4 regions of the Blautia sp. MCC269 genome follow, and region 1 is predicted to be linked to each of the others. Evidence: predicted binding sites of a transcription regulator. Region 1 holds the regulator's gene; each other region holds the start of a gene.
What was found. The regulator HrcA, encoded in region 1, represses chaperone genes, less so after heat shock. The targets are predictions, from matches to a motif close to TGTTAGCACTCNNNNNNNNNGAGTGCTAACA.
Positions count from the first base shown of each region.

Region 2: a site for HrcA is predicted at 1,836-1,866, ahead of groES (co-chaperone GroES). Genes of this name have one in related genera too.
Region 3: a site for HrcA is predicted at 2,132-2,162, ahead of groES (co-chaperone GroES). Genes of this name have one in related genera too.
Region 4: a site for HrcA is predicted at 3,031-3,061, ahead of GPK88_RS03445 (Hsp20/alpha crystallin family protein). Genes of this name have one in related genera too.

Region 1 covers NZ_WQQE01000038.1:87,515-91,810, forward strand. The annotation lists gene dnaK (molecular chaperone DnaK) at 1-1,154, opposite strand, end outside; gene grpE (nucleotide exchange factor GrpE) at 1,208-1,843, opposite strand; gene hrcA (heat-inducible transcriptional repressor HrcA) at 1,862-2,905, opposite strand; gene GPK88_RS11885 (ABC transporter substrate-binding protein) at 3,138-4,296, opposite strand, start outside.
Region 2 covers NZ_WQQE01000039.1:51,828-56,123, forward strand. The annotation lists gene GPK88_RS12990 (GumC domain-containing protein) at 1-1,743, shown strand, start outside; gene groES (co-chaperone GroES) at 1,890-2,177, shown strand; gene GPK88_RS13000 (MATE family efflux transporter) at 2,177-3,517, shown strand; gene GPK88_RS13005 (ABC transporter substrate-binding protein) at 3,696-4,296, shown strand, end outside.
Region 3 covers NZ_WQQE01000043.1:48,971-53,266, forward strand. The annotation lists gene topA (type I DNA topoisomerase) at 1-924, shown strand, start outside; gene codY (GTP-sensing pleiotropic transcriptional regulator CodY) at 1,072-1,857, shown strand; gene groES (co-chaperone GroES) at 2,198-2,482, shown strand; gene groL (chaperonin GroEL) at 2,530-4,149, shown strand; gene GPK88_RS14660 (DUF6106 family protein) at 4,264-4,296, shown strand, end outside.
Region 4 covers NZ_WQQE01000009.1:84,513-88,808, forward strand. The annotation lists gene GPK88_RS03430 (D-alanyl-D-alanine carboxypeptidase family protein) at 1-140, shown strand, start outside; gene GPK88_RS03435 (3'-5' exonuclease) at 117-1,073, opposite strand; gene GPK88_RS03440 (nucleoside hydrolase) at 1,144-2,106, opposite strand; gene GPK88_RS03445 (Hsp20/alpha crystallin family protein) at 2,443-2,880, opposite strand; gene GPK88_RS03450 (ATP-binding protein) at 3,186-3,683, shown strand; gene GPK88_RS03455 (YibE/F family protein) at 3,985-4,296, opposite strand, start outside.

The sequences.
Region 1 (4,296 bases):
ATCAGACGAGTTGCGATACCACCCATTGTCTCGATGGACAGTGACAGTGGAGTAACATCCAGAAGAAGGATATCACCGGCACCTGCATCACCTGCAAGTTTACCACCCTGTACGGAAGCACCAAGTGCAACACACTCATCCGGGTTCAGGTTCTTGCTCGGCTCTTTGCCAGTTAACTGTCTTACCTTATCCTGTACAGCTGGGATACGGGAAGAACCACCAACCAGAAGTACCTGGCCAAGCTCAGAAGCTGTGATACCTGCATCAGACAGTGCACGGCGAACCGGCTCTGCTGTCATCTCTACAAGATCATGTGTCAGCTCATCAAATTTAGCTCTTGTAAGGTTCATATCGAAATGCTTCGGTCCCTCAGCTGTAGCTGTGATGAACGGAAGGTTGATGTTTGTTGTTGTTGCGGAAGAAAGCTCTTTCTTAGCTTTCTCAGCTGCCTCTTTCAGTCTCTGAAGAGCCATCTTATCGTTGCTAAGATCTACGCCCTCTGTTCTCTTGAACTCGGAAAGCATGTAGTCTGTGATTTTCTTATCAAAGTCATCTCCACCAAGACGGTTGTTACCAGCTGTGGAAAGAACCTCGATAACGCCATCACCAATCTCGATAACAGATACATCAAATGTACCACCACCAAGGTCGTATACCATGATCTTCTGCTCTTTCTCATTGTCAAGGCCATATGCAAGAGCTGCTGCTGTAGGCTCGTTGATGATACGTTTTACATCAAGACCTGCGATCTTACCTGCATCTTTGGTAGCCTGACGCTGAGCATCGTTGAAGTAAGCCGGAACTGTGATAACTGCCTCTGTTACTTTCTCACCAAGATATGCCTCTGCATCCTTTTTCAGTTTCTGAAGGATCATTGCGGAAATCTCCTGTGGAGAATATTTCTTGTCATCGATGGTTACACGGTAATCGGTACCCATCTCTCTTTTGATAGAGGAGATTGTTCTGTCTGCATTTGTAACTGCCTGACGTTTTGCAGGCTCACCTACCAGACGCTCTCCTGTTTTTGTGAATGCTACAACGGATGGTGTTGTTCTTGCGCCTTCTGTATTTGCGATAACTGTCGGCTGTCCACCTTCCATTACGGCTACACAGCTGTTTGTTGTACCTAAGTCAATACCAATAATCTTTCCCATGATTTTTTCCTCCTGTTTTAGTCTGTATCTGTTAAAATAAAGTTTGTTGTCAGTTAGTTTGCAACCTTTACCATACTGTGGCGTACTACGAAATCCTTGTAGGTGTAGCCCTTCTGAAATTCTTCCACCACGATGTTCTCTCCAACCTCTTCATCCTCCACATGCATCACTGCATTATGGAAATCCGGGTTGAATTCCTTTCCCACTGCTTCGATCGGCTTCACACCAAGCTCATCCAGTGTTGTGGTAAGCTGCTTGTAGATCATTTTCATTCCATCTGCAAAAGCATCGCCTTCCTGTGCCTGTGCAAGACCTCTTTCGAAGTTATCCACAACCGGCAGGATCTTTTCAACGATCTCTTTTGCGCCGATGATGTACATGCTGGATTTTTCTTTTTCCGTTCTTTTACGGAAATTATCAAATTCAGCCATGGTACGCTTCAGGCGATCGGTAAGTTCCTCCACCTTCTGCTCAGATTTATCTTTTTTCTTCTTTCCGAAGAAGGAAGTTTTTGATTTTTCTTCTTTTTTATCCTCTGAGGCAGCTTCTTCGCCTGGAGTATTATTTTCTTCCTCCGGCAGATCTTCTCCCTCCGGTGTCAGGTTTTCTTCTTCCTGATCTCCGTCAGTTACGGGGATTTCCTTCTCCGCTTCCTGCTCTTCGGATGTTTTCTTTGTTTCCTCCGACACTTTTTTTCTACCGCCTTTCTAAGTTTTCTTCTTTTTCAAAACGTCATCCAGATGATTCTTCAGTTCCTTCAGACTGTCCACTACATTCTCATAATCCATTCGTTTGGGACCGATGATCCCGATGGTTCCGTACATTCCGTCTCCCAGTTCATATCTGGCAGTTACAATGCTGCAGTCCTTCATGGTCTGGATTGGCATCTCATCACCGATGTAAACCTGAATTCCTGTATTCTCTCCATCTGACATCTGTTCTTTTACAAGATCGGCAAGTTCATGCTTCTCCTCAAATGCGGAGATCAGCTCCGTTGCCTTCTCTTTATCGGCAAGCTCCGGATACTTGAAAATGTTAGTTGCACCTGAAGTATAGATCTCCATATCTTCCTCTTCCACATGAATGGTGGCTGCCACTGCATCCAGAACCGTTGCCACCACACCGCTGTGGCTGCCTGCCTGTTCCTTCAGTCTGGCGATCATCCCAAGGTTGATATCCTGGATTGGAATCCCATTGAGATTGGTGTTAAGAAGAAGATTCAGTTTCAGGATCGTCTGGTCGTCCATTTCCTCATCCAGATTGATGATCTGGTTCCGGACTGTGTTGTTGTCACTGACAACCACTGCCACAAGCTGAAGCTCGCTCATCCTCGACAGCTGGATGAACTTGACCTTGTTGCCGCTGTACTGCGGAACGGAAACCATGGTAGCATAGTTGGTATTGGAAGCAAGAACCTTCGCAACCTTCTTAAGCACCTTATCCATCTTATCTGTCTTCTCAATGATCAGATCTCGCAGCTCTGCGACCTCCGCTTCCTTCTCCTTCATCAACTCATTGACGTAAAGTCTGTAGCCCTTATCTGAAGGAATCCTTCCTGCTGAGGTATGAGGCTGGACGATATAGCCCATATCTGTCAGGTCTGACATTTCATTTCGGATCGTTGCGGAACTGACATTGAGATCCGCATACTTGGAAATGGTCCTGGAACCAACCGGTTCTCCGGTTTCCATATAGGTCTTGATGATTGCTTTTAAGATTTTTTGCTTGCGCTCATTCAACACCTCTTCCATGAATCCATCTCCTTTCCTTTTTATTCTTTCCTGACGGATGTTGATTCTTTTTTACATCTGTTAGCACTCATTTTAGTGGAGTGCTAACATCTACAGTCTTTAAGATATCACCATGTAAAATATTTGTCAATATGTTTTGAAAAAAAGTTCTTATTTTTTCAAAACAAAAAAAGCATCAGTACGATGCTTTTTTGTAATACTGGTCTATGCAGTTCTGTGCCCCGGCAAAAAATTACGCTTCTGTTTTCTGTCCCAGCATATATTTCTGAAATTCCGTTCCCATGGACGAAACGGCTTCTATGGAATCGGCACACAGTGGTCTTGCTTTCAGCTTATAATCTTTCAGATATTGCCGGATCATTTCAATGCCATCCAGATCAAAATTCTTATCCTCGATCACATCCAGTCTTGCCGGACACATTTTTGTCAGCTGTCCGTAATTTTTACTGGCCTCATATCCGGACACATACTGAAGGAACTTCAGAGCTGCTTCTTTATGATCAGAATTTTTATTCAGTACATACTGCCAGGTTGCGATATTGGTCACCTTCTCGTCAAATTCCGGAAATGGTGCCATATGGATCTTATCTTTTCCATACACGCCTGCATTCTGAAAAGTACTCAACACACCGGTATACATAAACATACATCCATACTGGCCGTTTATAAATTTTTCATTCAGCTGGTCATGCTGGTCGATCAGATTCTCCTCTGATATCATCCCTGTATCCAGCATTCGCTTCATATATTCTGCCGCTTCTCTTGTTTTCGGATCCGTCCAGTCTGTATAATCTCCTCCGAAAAAATCGACATACTCGCTGATACTATTATATATGTAAGAAATCTCCCATGCATCCCCATATGCATATTTTCCCGTATTCTGAAGCTTTTTTTGAAGGATCTCAAGATCACTGAGACAGGAGAGTCTGTCCAGACCAGCCTGATCCAGCAATTCCTGGTTCACCCAGAATGCCATGATATCCATCCTGAACGGTACCGAAAAAATATGTCCGTCTGACATGCATATTTCTTTCAGGTATTCCTGCAGAAAATTCGCCGCTGTCTCCTCTGTCATAACCGTATCTTCCAACGGAAGAAGAAATCCCTTATGTTTAAATTCGGATATCATCTCATCATTTACTGTGATCAGATCAACAGAATCATCTCCTGATGTCAGAAGAGTTGCTATTTTGGCCTGGCGATTGTCCGCATTGGCCGGACATTTTTCAATATGGATCTTTATTCCAAGATCTTTTTCCGCCTGGCTGATAAAAGAATCAAAGCCTTCTGTGCCTGCATCCACATGAAGGATCGTCAGTTCCTGTCTGTTCTCCGGCACAATATCAGATGCAGCCTCCTTCTTCTGGACTCCACATCCTGTCACTGCCAGA
Region 2 (4,296 bases), on a different contig from region 1:
AAGAAATACATAGAGGGAAGTGATGCACTTACCGGAGGAATGCTTAAATATTTAAACGGTATACAGACACTGCTTTCCGGTATGGGTACCGTAATTCCGCAGACAGATGAGACAGTAAAAAGTGCAAAGACGGCTGTGGAAAAAATGAAAGCAATGGCAGATTCTCTGGACAGTGATACTTTGAACGATTTTTCCGGAAATATGGAAGAATATGCCGGAAAAGTTTCCGCTTATAATGTACAGATGCAGGAATATGTGGCCGGTGTAGAACAGCTTGGAGAGAAGATTACAGCACTTCGGGAACAGATCGCAAAGACAACAGATACAGAAAGTACAGAAGAGATAACATCCGACGTTCAGGAAGCGGCAGATACTCTGAAAAATAATGCAGATACCATGAATGCACAGGCGGATATCATAGAAAACTGGGCAGACAATGCCGGAGAAACAACGACAGATATGACTGCAATTGAAGAAGGCCTTTCCGGTGTGAAAAATAATCTTTCAGCAGCAGAAAATGCACTTTCGGGAATTGATTACAGTACCATGGATGAAGGAACCGCAGCGGCAGTTCAGGAAGCCCTTGGCGCTATCTCAGCAGCCAGAAGCGCGGCCGATGGAATAGATACTTCTTCTGCAAACGGACAGATGGCGGATACTTCAGCGTTGAAAAACGCGGCAGAAGCTTTACGCAGTTCGGCATCAGAAGCCGATGGTGCAAAACAGAAAGCAATGTCCGCAGTAGAAAATCTCACTGCGCTGAATCACACATCTGCTTCTGCGGGAAGTGCATTGTCAGATCTTCAGAAAGCAGTCAGTGAGCTGGAAGAAGATGTGAAGAATCTGACAGAAAAGGATCAGGATCTGAAAAATACAGGAAATACACTTTCTGATACCGGCAGACAATTATCAGACACGGCCCGGAATATGGACGATGCTTTTGGTAGCTTAAGTGAACAGATTCCGGAAATTCAGTCAGAGATCAATAAATTAAAGGATACGGCAGATGCTCTTTCCAGTGCAAATGAAACACTTCAGTCCGGTTATCAGCAGAATCTGACCAATGCAAATGAGCAGTTTCAGAAAAATTCCGAGGATCTGAATGCTATGGGAAGTGCTGTGAATTCCGGAATTACAGACCTTCAGGGAAAAAAGAATGCCAATGCCAGTGCACTGTTAAAAGGTGCAAAATCTCTGAAAAAAGCAGGAAAGACACTGACCGAGGGAAGCAGCCAGATACAGGAGGCAATTACACAGCTTAAAAAAGGCATTCAGACGATTTCCGCAAACAGCAGTGCACTTAACAATGGAGCGGATCAGCTGGTTTCTTCGGGTAGTCAGCTGGAACAGGGGGCAGGACAGCTCTTTGCAGGAAGTAGCACCCTTGCGTCCGGAACGCAGACTTTAAAAAGCGGAACTTCCGCTCTTGCATCTGGCGTAGGAACTCTGCAGAGCGGAGCGGATAAACTGAAAGAGGCCAGCGGACAGGTGCAGGAGGGAATCAGCAAACTTGCAGATGGCGCAAAGACATTAAGTGACGGTCAGAAAAAGTTCTATAAAGAAGGTGTGAAAAAACTGGACGATGCAGTAAACAAAGATCTGAAAAATGTGATAGACCGTTTCCGTGCACTGAAATCGGAGGCGGTTTCTTATGACAGTTTCACACAGCGTGCAGAGGATATGGATGGAAGTGTAAAATTTATTTATGAGACAGAAGCAATCGAAGTCAGCGAGGAAGAATAATGACCGGAATTCTGCCGGATAACAGCAGAGAGAGTCAGGCGGATTCCTGCAAATATCTTGACAATTTCCAGATTTGTAGTATGATAAGAAAAGAGTAGCACTCATAAGAAAAGAGTGCTAATAAATACAGAAAGAAGGAAATAAACATGGCATTAAAACCAGTTGCAGACAGAGTGATCGTGAAATATTTTGAGACAGAGGATAAGACAGCATCCGGTATCGTTCTTCCGGACAGCTCCAAGGAAAAGACACAGCAGGCAGAAGTTATTGCTGTTGGTTCCGGTAAGATTGTAGACGGAAAAGAAGTACCGGTACAGGTAAAACCTGGTGACCGTGTAATCTACGGAAAATACACAGGAACTGAGATCAAATACGAAGGTGAGAAATATCTGGTTATCAATGCGGATGATATTATTGCCATTGTAAAAGACTGATGAAGAATTTTTACCGTAATTTTCTGAAATTATGCTCCATGCTGGTTTTGCAGAATGTAGTAACGTTAAGTGTCAACCTTGCTGACAATATTATGCTTGGCGCATTTAGCGAGACTGCATTATCCGGAGTAACCACTGTAAATCAGGTACAGTTCGTCTTTCAGCAGCTACTTATGGCGCTGGGAGACGGACTTGTCATATTCGGAAGCCAGTACTGGGGAAAGAAAGAGACAAAACCGGTGAGAAAGATCAGTGCCTGGGCCATGTGCACAGGCATTTTTATTGCTCTCATTCTGTTTATCCTGGCAAGCTTTTTTCCGCGTCAGCTGCTGGGGCTTTTCACAACAGATCAGACAATTATTGAAGCCGGTCTTTCCTATCTTGCGATCATCCGTTTTACCTACTTTTTCTTTGCAGTGACACAGATTTTGCTGGCTACGCTGCGCTGTGTGGAAATCGCGGGGATCGCTTTCGGGCTTTCTGTCATGACTCTGATAATTAACTGCAGCATTAACTGGATTCTGATTTACGGACATTTTGGTGCGCCCAGGATGGGTGCGGCAGGAGCAGCGGTGGGAACACTGACGGCCCGTATTGCGGAGATCTGCGTACTGATCACTTATATTTCTAAAAAACAGAGCTGGATCGGTATCCGTATCCAGGATTATCTGCAGGCAGATTGGAAGTTCGGACGGAAATATTATAAAGTGGTATGCCCTCTGCTTGTGATCCAGGGACTTTGGGGTGTAAATACAGCGCTTCAGACAGCAATTCTGGGCCACATGACGGCAGCAGCCATTGCAGCCAACAGTGCAGCGTCCAATCTGTTTCTGATGGTAAAATCCGCAGCTGTGGGAGCTGCTTCCGCCGCATCGGTTACCATGGGAAAAACCATAGGTTCCGGAGATCTGAAGCTTGCAAAACTCTATTCCAAAAAACTTCAGAAACTTTTTGTAGTCATGGGAATTATCTGTGGTGTGCTGCTTTTCTTTATCCGTATTCCGGTCTTAAGCCTTTACCAGCTTTCTCCGGAAACCAGAGAAATGGCGAATACATTTCTTATTATCTTAAGCGTGGTGATGTTGGGAATGTCTTATCAGATGCCTACCAATGGAGGCATTATTCGGGGAAGTGGCAGTATTGCCTATTCCATGAAGGTGGATCTAATTAGTACCTGGGCGATTGTGATCCCGTTATCCATGTTCATGGCATTTGTGGTCAAAGCATCACCGGCCATCGTGGTGTGCTGCCTTAACGCAGATCAGATTTTTAAGTGTGTACCCGCATTTCTGAAATGCCATTACGGGCACTGGATCAAAACCATGACAAATATTTCTTGACGCCTATCCTCCCTGTAGGTAGAATAAAAGATAAGGTTTTATGTGCGAAAGGGAAATTCCGGATAGAATTTCAGGATAAGCTTGACAAAAATATGAGGATATAGTACCATCGTACATATATCATAGTAACTCAGTGGGAAAACGGGAATACCCGCTGAGCCAGAGGAGGAACAAAGAGATGAGAAAAAAAGTACTGGCAGCGCTTCTGGCAGCTGCAGTAGCAGGAACGACTGTTATGGCAGGAACAGCAGTATTTGCGGCAGAGAACACCGAAGGAGCCAAGGCTGCCGGCGGTAATATTACAATTGCAGAAACCACAGATCCTCAGAATATCAATCCACTGTATGTTGTGGATCAGACAAGTTTTGATATGATGCAGGCACTGTACAGCCCGTTTTTTGAGATAGTGAACGGAGAGATGTATTACGGAAACGGACTTTGTGAGAGCGTGACAGCCAATGAGGATGCCAGCGAGTTTACTCTGAAGCTGAAGGACGGACTGAAATGGCATGACGGTGAGCCGCTTACTGCTGATGATGTGGTATTTACCATGCAGGTTCTGGTAGATGAGAAACAGAATGTGCCATATTCTTCTTACGGATATGTGAATGATAAGGCAGTAGAGGCAGAAAAAATTGATGATCTTACTGTAAAACTTTCCCTTGGATCTTCTTCCGCAGGATTTCTTGGCGGTTTAAGCCAGGTTTACTGTATTCCGAAACACATTTATGAAGGTGTGGAGAATATCGGAGAGAGCGATCTGAACAATAAGCCGGTAG
Region 3 (4,296 bases), on a different contig from region 1:
ATGGCACCGGCACGTTATGAGACTACATCTGTCAAGATCGGAGCCGGCGAGTATGTATTTACGGTTGCGGCATCCAAGGTTGCGTTTGATGGTTTTATGTCTGTGTATACAGAAGAGGGCGATGACAAAAAAGGCAATATTTTAAGTCAGAGCCTGGAAAAAGGCATGGAGCTGAAACTGAAAGAACTGAAACCGGAACAGCATTTTACACAGCCACCGGCACATTATACAGAGGCATCACTTGTAAAAACCATGGAAGAACTGGGAATTGGACGCCCGAGTACCTATGCGCCGACGATCACAACGATCATCAGCCGACGCTACGTATCAAAGGAACAGAAAAATCTTTACGTTACAGAGCTTGGTGAAGTTGTTAACAATATTATGAAACAGGCATTCCCGAGTATTGTGGATGTAAACTTTACAGCTACCATGGAGGGACTTCTGGACTGCGTGGAGGCAGGCACTGTGCAGTGGAAGACTGTTGTACGTAATTTCTATCCGGATCTGAAACATGATGTGGATGAGGCGGAGAAAGAACTGGAGAAAGTTGATATCCAGGATGAGGTTACAGATGTAGTCTGCGACAACTGTGGCCGTAACATGGTAATTAAGTATGGTCCACACGGAAGATTTCTTGCATGCCCGGGATTCCCGGACTGCCGTAATACGAAACCATATTATGAAAAGATTGGTGTTGCATGTCCGAAATGTGGCGGTGAAATTGTCATGAAAAAAACGAAAAAGGGCAGAAAATATTACGGATGTGAGAATAATCCGGAATGTGATTTTATGTCCTGGCAGAAACCATCCGCAAAGAAATGTCCGAAATGTGGCAATTATATGCTCGAAAAGGGAAATAAGCTGGTTTGCAGCCAGGAAACCTGCGGATATGTGGAACAGAAACCAAAAGATGAAGATTGATGGAATAAATGCTTTTCTACCAATTTTCAGAAAATCCCGTTAAAAATAAAAAAAATATAAAAATGTCTTGTAAATTTCCAGAATAACGTGTAATATTAGACTAGAAAAACGATTTCTTTCAAGGTACGAAAGTGAAAGGAGGAAAAAATGAGCGTTCAGTTGCTAGATAAAACTAGAAAAATCAATAAGCTTCTGCATAACAGCAGCTCAAGCAAGGTAGTGTTTAACGACATTTGCCAGGTGCTCATGGAAACCTTAAGTTCCAACATCCTGGTACTCAGTAAGAAAGGTAAGGTTCTGGGAGTCAGTATCTGTCCGGGCGTAGATGAGATCACAGAGCTGATCGATGATAAGATCGGCGGACATATTGATCCGTTATTGAACGAGAGATTTCTTGGCGTTCTTTCTACCAAGGAGAATGTCAATCTCCAGACACTTGGCTTTGAGCATGTACCAGGGAATTATCAGGGAATCGTAAACCCTATCGATATTGCAGGTGAGAGACTGGGAACATTATTTATGTATCGTAACGATCATCCGTATGATATTGAAGATATTATTGTCAGTGAGTACGGTACAACTGTTGTAGGTCTGGAAATGATGCGTGCGGTTCATGATGAGAATGCGGAGGAAGACAGAAAGCAGCAGATCGTGAAATCTGCGTTCAGTACCCTGTCCTTCTCAGAGCTTGAGGCGATCATCCATATCTTTGATGAACTGGATGGAGACGAAGGCATCCTTGTTGCCAGCAAGATTGCTGACCGCGTAGGTATCACCAGATCTGTGATCGTAAATGCACTGCGTAAATTTGAGAGTGCAGGTGTGATCGAGTCCCGTTCTTCCGGTATGAAGGGAACTTACATTAAGGTTCTTAATGAAGTAATCTTCGACGAGCTTGAGGAGATCAAGGCACAGAGAAACAAAAAGGCATAATGCGATCTGCATTATCTGCCGACTGATAATATAAGATAAAGAACGTGACGAAAGAGACTACCCGTTATTGTGGGCAGTCTCTTTTTTACTGAAATTCTTTTGCAGGATCGCATAAAAGGAAAGTGTATCTTTTTAGAAAAAATCAAAATAAATAATGAAATTAAGAAAATAAGAGAAAACAAGAGTATAAAAGAGATATAAAGAGAATAAACTAGAAATAGTATATCTTAAAAGAGTTGCGAAAAAACGTGAAATTCACTAATATAGCCATAGTGATTAGCACTCGTAGAAAGCGAGTGCTAGCAAACGAAAATGGAACTGATAAGGAGGAACATAGATCATGAAGTTAGTACCTTTAGGCGACAGAGTAGTATTAAAACAGGTTGAGGCAGAAGAGACAACAGCATCCGGAATCGTACTTCCGGGACAGGCACAGGAGAAACCACAGCAGGCAGAAGTTATCGCAGTTGGTCCTGGCGGAGTTGTAAATGGCAAAGAAGTAAAGATGGAAGTAGAAGTCGGAAACACTGTTATTTACTCCAAATATGCAGGAACAGAAGTTAAGATGGATGGTACGGATTACATCATTGTAAAACAGGAAGATATCCTGGCAGTTATTAAATAATATAAACATCTTATCGTATATCAATATAAATAGGAGGTCATTTTATCATGGCAAAAGAAATTAAATATGGCGCAGAAGCAAGAGCAGCACTTGAAGCTGGTGTAAATAAACTTGCAGATACAGTAAGAGTAACACTTGGACCGAAAGGAAGAAACGTAGTACTTGACAAATCTTTCGGTGCTCCGCTTATCACAAACGATGGTGTTTCCATCGCAAAAGAGATCGAGCTTGAGGACGGATTCGAGAACATGGGTGCTCAGATCATCAAGGAAGTTGCATCCAAGACAAACGATGTAGCAGGTGATGGTACTACAACAGCGACTGTACTTGCTCAGGCAATGGTTCATGAGGGAATGAAGAACCTGGCAGCAGGTGCCAACCCGATCATCCTCAGAAAAGGTATGAAAAAAGCAACAGATGTTGCAGTAGAAGCGATCAAGAACATGAGCCAGGCAATCAACGGCAAAGAGCAGATCGCTAACGTAGCAGCAATCTCTGCAAGTGATGAGCAGGTTGGACAGCTTGTTGCTGATGCTATGGAGAAAGTTTCCAAAGACGGTGTTATCACTGTTGAGGAGTCCAAGACCATGCATACAGAGCTTGACCTTGTAGAAGGTATGCAGTTTGACCGTGGATATATTTCCGCATACATGTCCACAGATATGGAGAAAATGGAGGCAACTCTTGATGATCCGTACATCCTGATCACAGACAAGAAGATCAGCAATATCCAGGAGATCCTTCCACTTCTTGAGCAGGTTGTTCAGGCCGGTGCGAAACTTCTCATCATCGCTGAGGATGTTGAGGGTGAGGCCCTTACAACTCTGATCGTCAACAAACTGAGAGGAACCTTCCAGGTAGTAGCTGTAAAAGCTCCTGGCTATGGTGACAGAAGAAAAGAGATGCTTCAGGATATCGCGATCCTGACAGGCGGACAGGTGATCTCCGATGAGCTTGGTCTTGACCTGAAAGAAGCTAAGATGGAGCAGCTTGGACGTGCAAAATCTGTTAAAGTTGCAAAAGAGAACACAGTTATCGTTGATGGTCTCGGTGACAAAGATGCCATTGCAAAACGTGTTGCACAGATCCGTGCTCAGATCGAGGAGACAAAATCCGAGTTCGATAAAGAGAAACTTCAGGAGAGACTTGCAAAACTGGCTGGCGGCGTAGCTGTTATCCGTGTAGGTGCTGCTACTGAGACAGAGATGAAAGAAGCAAAACTTCGTCTTGAGGATGCTCTTGCAGCAACAAGAGCAGCTGTTGAGGAAGGTATTATTGCAGGTGGCGGATCTGCTTACATCCACGCTTCAAAAGAAGTTGCAAAACTTGCAACAACACTTGAGGGAGATGAGAAGACAGGAGCTTATGTAATCCTGAAAGCTCTTGAGGCACCACTGTTCCACATCGCTGCAAACGCAGGACTGGAAGGCGCTGTTATCATCAACAAAGTAAGAGAGTCTGAGGTTGGTACAGGATTCGATGCTCTCAATGAGAAATATGTAAACATGGTTGAGAACGGAATTCTTGACCCGGCCAAGGTTACAAGAAGTGCTCTTCAGAATGCTACAAGCGTTGCATCTACACTCCTTACAACAGAGGCTGTAGTTTCCACAATCAAAGAAGATACTCCTGCTCCGGCAGCAAACCCGGGAATGGGAATGATGTAATAATCAGCTAAGCAGGTGAAATTGTTCACAAAATAAGAGGGCCTGCGTCATGGACGCGGCCCTCTTTTTGTGTTATAATCAAAAAAATCAGTAAATTACGAAAGGAAGAAGCAAATGAGTGACTTATATTCAGAACTTCTGGTAAAG
Region 4 (4,296 bases), on a different contig from region 1:
TTAACAAACGCCAGGCCGTTCTTCAGAATGCTGTCGGCCCACTGCGTCTGAAAAGCAAATATTATTATAAGAAACAAATGGTCGGATGGGGAATGCAATACGAACGAAACATCGTATCAGATCTTCTCCTGGCTTCGTAACATTTTCCTGCGGCGGAGAGATTCGTGCTTTTCACGGATCTCATCCGCCGCTTCTGTATCTTCTGCTCTCAGGGTCTTCACCCCGAAATATTTTCCCTCGTCGGTTTTTCGGATCCGGATCTTTCCGGCAACAGGTCCATGCTCATGGCAAAGGGCAAGGCTGTAATATACCTTGGAATTGTTGGTACTGAACCAGCGGATCTTCCTCTTGGCAGGGCATCTGCAGATAGGACACATGGTACTTACCATAGTACGGTCCTTCATCAGACGCTCCTTTGATACAAATTCCCTGGACACAAACTTGTCATGGTCTGTATAGGAAATATAGATCTCGCTGTCTCTGGATTTTGGATTCTGATATACATCCAGGGACGGATGGCGGATCATGCAGGCTTCATCGATCTCCAGGAGTATCCTGGCAGTATAGCTGGCGTCTGCCAGTGCCCGGTGAAAATCCCGGCTTTTGGGAAGCTGCAGGTAGTCTGTAGCATATTCCAGGGAACGCCTGGATATTCCGTCCTCGAATTTTATGCTGAAAAGTTTCTGCACATCGTAGTAATGCACCGGCCCTGGCATCAGCTTCAGAAGATTATAGTATTTCATATTGCGCTGAAGTTCCATCACATCCTGGTCTCCCCAGGTAAAAAAGCGATACTCCTCCCCGCACCATTCCAGGAATCTGCGGATCGCCCTTGGAAAAGGGATGCCTTTTTCCAGTTCATGATAATCCACGTGGATCACTTCGTGGATACTGTCGTGGATCCAGTGGTACACTTTGGGCTTGATCAGGCACTGAAAGGTATCAACGATCTCTCTTTTTTCATTTAATTTTACTGCCCCGATCTCTATGATCTCAAACGGGAGCCGACTATCCGGATGTCTTCTTCCATCCGGATTCTGGTTCCATTCCAGGTCAAATACAATATAGTTCATGGGTTTTCTGTCCTCTTATCTGACTGCTCAGCTGCTTCATAAATGCAGCTGTTTCCGGATCGTTGTCCGGCTATTTCATATTTTTGCATTCGGACACAGAATAAATCGCTTCAAACAGCTCCTGCTGGAAGCTTTCTGTATCTGCATCTGTCAGAATCATATCTTTCATTTCGTCTTCTTCGTGTAGCCACCAGCGGAAATCGCATAATGTGGCACCCCGTCCGGCACCGTCTGAACAATCCACATCCAGGAATACTTTTTCTGTTTTAAAGAACTCCGGATGGATGAGATACATAAACGGTACAGCAGCATGGATACTTGCCACGCAGCGATATTTGGAAAAATTTTCAAGTACGTAGCCAGCCATATCTCCACAGGCTCTGGCTGCCGGATCACCGGACTGGCACAGCTTCATGATCTGGTTTCTGGTGAGATTACATTTCAGGGTAGCATCCAGTCCACACATGATCAGTGGGATTCCGGAATCGAATACGATCTTTGCCGCCTCCGGATCTGCGTAGATGTTGAATTCCGCTGCCGGTGTGATGTTTCCGCCTTTTGCTGCGCCGCCTGTAAATACAATTTTTCTGATCTTATTCTTTATTTCAGGAAAAACCTTCAACAGAAGTGCAAGATTAGTCATTGGTGCAGTTTCGATCATTACTACCTGCTCGCCCTCCGGAATGGCCTTCAGAATGTCACGTATAAAAAGCACTGCATTATCAGAAGCAGCCTCTGATTTTGCTTCCGGCAGTACGCAATGGCCAAGCCCTGTCTCTCCGTGGAATTCTTCCGCATAAATTGCCGCTTTTACAAGAGGACGGTCCTGGCCTCCTGCCACCGGAACCTTCAGTCCGTAAAAATCCACCAGCTCCAGTGCATTTTGGGTCACTCTTTCTATCCTGGTACTTCCTGCAGATGTCGTCACTGCAAGCAGCTCCAGTTCATCCTGATGTGCTGCCGCATATGCCAGTGCGATCCCGTCATCGATTCCGGGATCACAGTCCATGATAACCTTGATCTTATCTCCCATATATTCACCTCTGTAAAAACTCTTTCCCCAATTTTATAGTATTGCCGAATTTCCGCTGTTTACCTATTCCAAGTATAACAGAGTGAGGAAAGAGTGTAAAGTTAATCAGAATTCACCTCTGTACTTCAGGCCGAAACGTAAAGAACCCCTCTGCCGGGCATTGGCAGAGGGGTGGAAAAAAGGGGGTTATATTCATTTATATAAACAAATGCAATGTGCAATTTGGATCTTTAATATTTGCAATATCCGTTTGGGTTGTTCCGGATATTGTTATTATGCTATATCCCATCACCCAGGACTTGCAATCCAGTACCTGGGCTTCACAATAAATGCTGTTCAATCAATAGAAACAAATTTCTTCTCTTCTGCTTCTTTCTTGGTCTCTTCCTTCGGGAAGGTTACATGAAGGATTCCGTTCTCATATTTCGCATGGATATCTTCATGCTTAATGCTCGAGCCTACATAAAAGCTTCTGTTGCAGGTTCCTGTATAACGTTCTCTGCGAACATATTTACCTTTATCATCCTTCTCGTCCTTCTTCTCTTCTCTGGTTGCCTGAATGTTCAGATAACCATTCTTCAGCTGGATCTTCACATCCTCTTTCTTAAATCCCGGAAGATCGATCTCCAGTTCATAATTGCCATCTACATCACGGATATCTGTCTTCATCATATCCTTCACCTGAGGATAAGCATTGGCAGCTGCCTGACGGCCTGTCGGATATCCCATAAAATCATCAAATAAATCTTCTCCGAAAATACTTGGCATTAACATAACTCATTCCTCCTGATCTATATTCGCTGCGTGCTGCGCAGGCGTTTTTAATTTACTGTTTCTGAAAACATCTGCTAATTCTGTAAGAACTTTCTCCGGAAGATTTCTTTTTTCTCTCTTCCTTTGTTCTGTATGTACTATAACACGCATTATTAGCACTGTCAAGAGGTGAGTGCTAATTTCACACTTTCTTCACATTTTGCGTACACATTTTCCGTAAAATCACTGACGCCCGCCGTGCAAAGCATGATGTGCGTCATCATATCGCTCTCATACAAGAATACCTGACGGAAGGAAAACTTGATGTGCTGCATGATTACCTTAATGAGTACAGCAAAAGCCTTCCGGATAACTCTCTTGTCCGTTTTTGCGAAAATACTGCCGCAAACGCTGTATTGCTCTACTTTGCTCAGCAGGCTAAGGATAACTGTATTAATTATTTTGTTAAAGTTAAGATTCCGAATGATATCTTCGTTTCAGATACCGATATTTCTGTTATATTCGGCAATCTGATTGAAAACGCACTGGAATCCTGCAAAAATGAGTCTGGCAATGACCGGAAAATCTTGATTCGTGCCAACCTGACCGGCAGTTCGCTTTGTATTACGGTGGACAATACCTTCTCAGGAACACTCAAATGTACAAATGATGACAAGCTTGTTTCAACGAAGCATAAGGGACTCGGGCTCGGCACACAATCGGTCAAAAACATTGCCGCACATTACAATGGTGTCTGCCACTTTAAAACAGAGGATGGAATGTTCTATGCATCTGTGATGTGTTGTAATAAAACAGATAACTAACATTCGGTGAATGTGTGTTCTATTCATAATCCATAACAGCAAAGCCTGGAGTTGTTTTACTGGCTCCTTTTACATGTTGTCCATACATTTACTCCTTCAAACTTATAACTTCCTTTCTGGCAAAGAAAAAGACGCAAGCCATATTTTATGACTCACGCCTTACTTCGCTCACAATATTTAATTAGCACTCTCCATTTCTCATCATTTTTTGACCACAAATTTATGACATTTACGACAAATCTGACACTGCTTTACGCTTCATGGAATCTGTCAGGACTGTGAAGAAAAAGAAAATTCTTCTTCACAGATCTGACTGTTTTTCTTCTGGACCAGTACGGTGAATCTGCCGGATGATGCATCTGATCGACACCGGGACGGTAATAAGACATGCCACCGCACCAAATAACATAACCGCAACATCCTGAAAAAGGAACTGGGAATTAAGAATAATTTCCAGGGTATATTGCTGTGTCTGAATGTATGAAAATAACAGAATAGTTCCCCCAAGATAAGCAAACAGCAGTGTATTTACTGTTGTACCTATGATTTCTTTTCCGACCTGATAGCCGGAAGCTGTAAGCTCCTTCGCTGTCAGACTGTTTTTATGGGTCCA